One region of the Micromonospora sp. NPDC048905 genome, then DNA from elsewhere that is predicted to be linked to it. Evidence: riboswitches for the same ligand, from Rfam matches in the RefSeq annotation. Region 1 holds a riboswitch; the other holds the start of a gene.
The links. Region 1 has a riboswitch for thiamine pyrophosphate ahead of thiE (thiamine phosphate synthase). Riboswitches for the same ligand answer to the same signal wherever they lie in the genome.
Positions count from the first base shown of each region.

Region 2: another riboswitch for thiamine pyrophosphate. It lies ahead of AB0C01_RS31295 (ECF transporter S component); the one in region 1 lies ahead of thiE (thiamine phosphate synthase).

Region 1 covers NZ_JBEZFV010000003.1:539,692-542,947, forward strand. The annotation lists gene AB0C01_RS10790 (ThuA domain-containing protein) at 1-841, opposite strand, end outside; TPP riboswitch at 1,153-1,262, shown strand; gene thiE (thiamine phosphate synthase) at 1,257-1,883, shown strand; gene thiO (glycine oxidase ThiO) at 1,880-3,037, shown strand; gene thiS (sulfur carrier protein ThiS) at 3,028-3,228, shown strand; gene AB0C01_RS10810 (thiazole synthase) at 3,225-3,256, shown strand, end outside.
Region 2 covers NZ_JBEZFV010000019.1:13,082-16,337, forward strand. The annotation lists gene AB0C01_RS31285 (AAC(3) family N-acetyltransferase) at 1-631, opposite strand, end outside; gene AB0C01_RS31290 (alpha/beta fold hydrolase) at 660-1,490, opposite strand; TPP riboswitch at 1,597-1,701, shown strand; gene AB0C01_RS31295 (ECF transporter S component) at 1,779-2,366, shown strand; gene AB0C01_RS31300 (ABC transporter ATP-binding protein) at 2,478-3,256, shown strand, end outside.

The sequences.
Region 1 (3,256 bases):
CTGCGGTGCGGATGCCGCCGAGCAGGTGGGACAGGAACTCGGGCTCGGCGAACGACTCCCGGGTGTGTCCGCCACCGGTGTACCAGGAGCGACCGCCGTCGAAGTCCTGACACCAGGAGGTCGGGTGGTCGGCGCCCATCGCGCCCGCGCCCGGGGTGTAGCTCTTCTCGTCCAGGCTGGCCAGCACGTGCACGTCCGGCCGCGGGTTGGTCTGGAAGTTGTACCACTCGTCGAACCGGGACCAGCGGTCCGGCAGCTCGGCCGTGGACGGGTGGGCGTGGTCCTCCACCTTCACCGTGGCCTGCTGGTTCTGCGGGTGGTTGGCGAAGTACGCGCCGACCAGGTCGCCGTACCAGGCCCAGCTGTACTCGGTGTCCGAGGCGGCGTGGATGCCGACGTAACCGCCGCCGGCCTTCACGTAGCGCTCGAACGCCGCCTGCTGCTCGGCGTTGAGGACGTCACCGGTGGTGGAGAGCCAGATCACGGCCTTGTACTTCGCGAGGTTGGCGTCGCTGAACGCGGCACCGTCCTCGGAGGCGTCCACGGTGAAGCCGTTGGTGGCGCCGAGCTGTTGGATGGCGGCGACACCGGTGGGGATGGAGTCGTGCCGGAAGCCGGCGGTCTTGGAGAAGACCAGGACCGAGAAGGGATCGTCGGCGGCCTTCTGGGGCGCCTTGGGTGCCACCTGGGTGACCGGGGTTCCGGCCGCTGCCTCCCGTGGGGGGACCTGTGCGGCGGCCGGCGCGGCCTGCGCGGGCGTGCCGAACAGGCTCGTCGAGGCGAGAGCAAGGGAGATGAGGGTTGCGGTGATTGGTACGCGGGCACGACGAGAACGGGACACGCCGCCTCCTGTGTCGTAGTGACGGAGATCGCGGGAGTCGGCACGCCGAAGGCCGTCCCTGATGGAGCCGGTGGTCACACCGTGCCAAGGTGCCCCCACCGACATTTTGTCGAATCGCTAAACAAATTAATTCGACTGGCTCGATGTCCGGCAAGATGCCGGCGGGTAACGGTTCTGCAACGGCAGGCGACATTCCGAACAGGACCGCATGAACCGCCACACAGATCTAGCTCGATTCGGTGCGTTCCGGCCCACCGGCCGCCGCCGAACCTCGCCTTGGCAGACCGACGGATCTGTCGTACGGTGACACGCAAGTAACCCACGGGAGCCCGGTGTACCGGGCTGAGAGGGGGGCTGACAGCCCCCGACCGTCGAACCTGATCCGGATAATGCCGGCGCAGGGAGGAGAGTTGCCGTGCCGTCCCTGGGGCGACTGCATCTGATCACCGACACCCGACCCGGTCGGGACCCGCTCACCGTGGTCCGGGCCGCCCTCACGGTGGCCCGCGCCGACCTGGTCGTGCAGGTCCGGGTCGAGGACTCCGCCACCGACCGCGAGGCGTACGAGTTGGCCCGGCGGGTGCTGGCGCTCTGCCTGTCGTACGAGGCGACTTGCCTGGTCAACGACCGGCTGCACGTGGCGCTGGCGGTGGGCGCGGCCGGCGGACACATCGGAGCGGACGACCTCCCGGTGGCCGCCGCCCGTCGGGTGCTCGGCCCCACCGGTGTGCTGGGAGCCACTGCCCGCGCGCCGGAGACGGCAACCGAGGCCGTCGCGGCGGGCGCCACCTACCTGGGTGTCGGCCCGTGCCACCCCACCAGCACCAAGTCCGGCCTGCCGGACCCGATCGGGCCGACCGGGGTCCGCGCCGTGGCCGACGCCGTCGACGTGCCGGTCATCGCGATCGGTGGCGTGACCGCCGCGCGGGTGCCGGAGCTGCGGGCCGCCGGGGCGTACGGGGTGGCCGTGGTCGGTGCGGTGTCCGCCGCCGCCGACCCGGCGCGTGCGACCGCCACGCTGATCGAGGCCCTGACGTGCTGACCGGCCGGTTCCCGTCGGCGCCGTCGATCGACCGGACCCGGCCGGACGTGGCGGTGGTCGGGGCGGGGCCGATCGGGCTGGCGATCGCCTGGCGCTGCGCCGCCCGTGGGCTACGGGTGGTGGTGCACGATCCGGCACCCGGCTCGGGGGCGTCGGCGGTGGCCGCCGGCATGCTCGCCCCGGTCGCCGAGGCGTACTTCGGTGAGCGGCAACTGACCGAGCTGCTGCTGGCGTCCGCCGCCCGCTGGCCAACCTTCACCGAGGAGTTGGCCGACGCGACAGGCGCCGACATCGGCTACCGCACCGAGGGCACCCTGCTGGTCGGGTTGACCGGCGACGACCTGGCCGAGGCGCGCCGGCTGTGGGCGTACCAGCAGGGGTTGGGCCTGCCGGTGACCCCACTGCGCCCCAGCGAGCTGCGCGACCGCGAACCGGCGCTCGCCCCCCGGGTGCGCGGCGGCGCGCTCGCGCCCACCGACCACCAGGTCGACCCCCGGCTGCTGGTGCCGGCGCTGCGCACGGCCGCGCAGCGGGCCGGCGCGGCGCTGGTGCCGCACGGTGTCCGACACCTGTCCGACGTGGACGCGGGCGTCACGGTTGTCGCCGCCGGCTGCGGGTCCGCCGCACTCACCGGCCTGCCCGTGCGGCAGGTGAAGGGCCAGATCCTCCGGCTCCGCGCGCCCGGCGGCGTCGCGCCGGGCTTCCGGCACGTGATCCGGGGGTACGCCGACGGCGAGCACGTCTACCTGGTGCCCCGCGCCGACGGTGAGGTCGTCCTCGGCGCGACGGTCGAGGAACGGTCGGACACCACGGTCACCGCCGGCGCCGTGCAGCGGCTGCTCCGCGCCGGGGTGGACCTGCTGCCCGAACTGGCCGAGTACGACCTGGTCGAGGCGGTCGCCGGGCTGCGCCCAGGTACCCCGGACAACGCGCCGATCCTCGGGCCCCTGCCCGGCCGGCCGGACGTGCTGGCCGCCACCGGTCACCACCGGCACGGCATCGTGCTCACCCCGATCACCGCCGACCTGATCGCGGACCTGGCGCTCACCGGCGTACCCGATCCGCTGCTCGCGCCCTTCCGGCCGGACCGGTTCGCCGGCGCGGCGGCGGACGGCGGACCCGAACCGACGATGAAGGGGGACCTGTGGAGTTGACGGTGAACGGGGCCGGACGAAGCGTCCCGGCTGAGATGTCCGTGGCTGACCTGGTCGGTGTCGTCGCCCCGCAACCCCGGGGGGTGGCCGTCGCGGTGAACGGCGAGGTGGTGCCCCGGGCAGGCTGGGCGACCACGGCGCTGCGCGACGGCGACCGCGTCGAGGTGCTCACCGCGGCGCAGGGCGGGTGACGGGCGTGTCGTTCGAGCTGGGTGGGGA
Region 2 (3,256 bases), on a different contig from region 1:
GCCACCACATCCACTCCCGACCACCGTCGCCGGTCCGCACCGCGGCGCCGACCCGCTCGCGCGGCGAACCGGGGCAGCGGTACTCGGCCAGATGCAGCGAGGTGCTCACGGAGTGGTCCACGCCGAGCAGCAGGACGTCGGCGTCCAGGTCATAGAGCCGGGCGAGGGGAGAACCCTCGCCGAGCATGTCGGCCAGGCCGTGCCCGGCCACCACCTGCTCGGCGGCCGGCCCGAGCGCGGCGAACGACACGTGCGGATGCGAGCTGCGCAGGGCGCCGGGCCAGCCGCGAACCGTCTCTGCGAGCACGCCCATGAACCGGCTCGGCGTGACCGCCGGGTCGAAGCCCGGCATCTCGGCGCGGATCAGCGGCCACCAGTCCGCCGGCACCGGTGGATTGCGCCACCCCGCGGGGTCACTGTTGTCCGGCGTGTGGGTGGGCACCACGATCGTGCCGTCCGGGCCGAGCGCGTCGCGCAGGGCGAGCACCACCGCGTGCGGGCCGCCGCTGACGAACCCCAGCGGACGTAGCGCGGCGTGCACCAGCAGCGTCGCCCCGGGGCGTACGCCCAGCAGGCGCAGTTGCGCGGCGATCGAGCGTCGGGTGCCCGGCCCGCTGGCGTTCGTGGTCACGGCGCCCCTCCCTGGCTGGCCCACAGGCTCAGGCCGTTCCGCCGGCCCGAGCCAGGATCGCCTCGGCGAGCGGACCCGGCGCGGTGTCCGGAATCCAGTGACTCACACCTGGCAACCGCACGAAGCGGTACGTTCCGGTGACGTTCGCGGCGCACGCCTCGGCGGCGGTCTGGCCAATGGCGACGTCCCGGTCACTCCAGACGTAGGTGGTGGGTACCGCGACCGGGCCGACACCGGCCAGGTCGGCGCGGGACATCGCCCGGTACCAGTTCAGCGCGGCGGTCAGCGCCCCCGGCTCGCGCATCGGGGCAACGTAGCGGTCCACCCGGGGCGCGTCACCCACCCCGCCGAGCATCTTGCGCAGCGCGGTCGCGTGCCACGCCAGCAGCACCTTCTCCGCCGTGCCCGGCTTACGGAACAACGTGATGTACGACGAGCGGGCCTTCTGCTGGCCGTCGTTGCTCAGGGCGTACGCCATGGCGGCCGGATGCGGCACGGACACCGCGGTCAGGGTGCGGACCCGGTCGGGGTGCCCGGCGGCGACCGCCCAGGCCACGATCGCGCCCCAGTCGTGGCCGACCAGGTGCACGGCGTCCAGCCCCAGGGCGTCGAGCACCGCCACCACGTCGGCGACGAGTTCGGGGATCCGGTAGTCGGCCACCGCCGTCGGCCGCGCACCGGGCGAGTAACCGCGCTGGTCCAGCGCGTACGTGCGCAGCCCGGCCGCGTGCAGCGCGGGCACCACGTCGTCCCATTCACCGCTGTGCTGGGGGAAGCCGTGCAGCAGCAGGACGGGTACGCCGTCCGACGGACCGCCGGCGGTTACCTCGAACGTGAGACCTCGCGCGTCAACCCGCATGATCGTCAGCCTACCCAGCCGCGGTACGGCCGGCTGAACGCCGAGATGGGCGGATGCCCTGCTGGGCCGGCCCCCCTGGTCAGTGTTAGCGTCGACGAGACAACTTCACATCCGACAGGGGAGCGCACAGCGCTGAGAGTGCGGGCATGCCCGCAGACCCTCGAACCTGATCTGGGTAATGCCAGCGCAGGGAGTTCGGTCGACCTCCAGCCGCGCCGCCGTCCGGTGCCACCGGACGCGCGGCGTGCGTCTTCTCCTGGTTCGATTTACTGAACTGGGAGCACCAGCATGGACAACACCACCAACCGTTGGCGGACCATCGACATCGTGGTCGCCTCGGTGATCGCGGTCGCCTTCGGCGTCATCTTCTGGGCCTGGGGCCTGGTCTGGAGCGCCACCGAGGGTGCGTTCGCGTTCTTCCCGCCGGCGCAGACGCTGCTCTACGGCGTGTGGCTGATGCCGGCCGTGATCGGCGGCCTGGTCATCCGCAAGCCCGGTGCCGCGCTCTACTGCGAGACGGTGGCCGCGGTCCTGTCCGCGCTGCTGGGCAGCCAGTGGGCCGGCACGGTGATCCCGCAGGGCATCGTGCAGGGCATCGGCGCCGAGTTGGCGTTCGCCGCCTTCCGGTACCGGTCGTTCCGGCTGCCGACCGCGATGCTGGCCGGCGCGCTGACCGGCCTCAGCGCCGCGCTGTTCGACTTCTTCGTCTGGAACGACGCCTACGCGCTTGCCGACTACCGAATCCCGTACGCGCTGCTCACCATCGTCAGCGCCACCGTGATCGCTGGTGCTGGCGGCTGGCTGCTGACGAAGGCCCTGGCCAACACCGGCGTCCTGGACCGCTTCCCGGCGGGCCGAGACCGAGCCCTGATCTGACCCCGCCCCGTTGATCAAGAGGTTTGCGTCAGCGGAAGGCGATTTCCTGACGCAAACCTCTTGATCAACGGCGGATGGGCGGGGGACGCGCGGCCCGGAGGGGGTGGATTGGTGGGCGGGGTACTGCTGCGGGGGTTCGGGTGGCGGCACGCTGGGCGGCGCGCCTGGGCGGTGCGCGGGGTCGACCTGCGAATTGAGGCCGGGGAGCGGGTTCTGCTGCTCGGGCCCTCCGGGGCCGGTAAGAGCACCCTGCTCAGCGCGTTGGCAGGGCTGCTGCCCGAGGACTCCGGCGAGCAGGAGGGCACCGTCGAGATCGACGGGCTCGACCCGCGCAAGGGGCGGGAACGCGTCGGCATCGTCTTCCAGGACCCGGAAACCCAACTGGTGATGGCGCGCTGCGGCGACGACGTCGCGTTCGGTCTGGAGAACCGCGGGGTACCGACCGACGAGATCTGGCCCCGGGTGGACGAGGCGCTACACCGCGTCGGCTTCCCGTACCCCCGGGACCGCCCCACCGCCGCGCTCTCCGGCGGCGAGCAGCAACGCCTCGCCCTGGCCGGCGCGCTGGCGCTGCGTCCCGAGCTGCTGCTGCTCGACGAGCCGACCGCCAACCTCGATCCGGCCGGGGCCGACCTGGTCCGCCAGGCGGTGGCCGGCGCGCTGCACGCCGACACCACGCTGATCCTGGTCGAGCACCGGGTCGCCGAGGCGCTGCCGCTCGTCGACCGGGTGGTCGTCCTGGAGCCAGGCGGCGGGGTCCGCGCGGACGGCACCCCCGAGGCCGTCTTCGCCGCCCACGGCGCCGCCCTGGCCGCCGAGGGGGTCTGGGTGCCCGGTCACCCCATCGCGCCCCGGCCGGCCACCGCCGCGCCGGGGGACCTGTTGCTCAC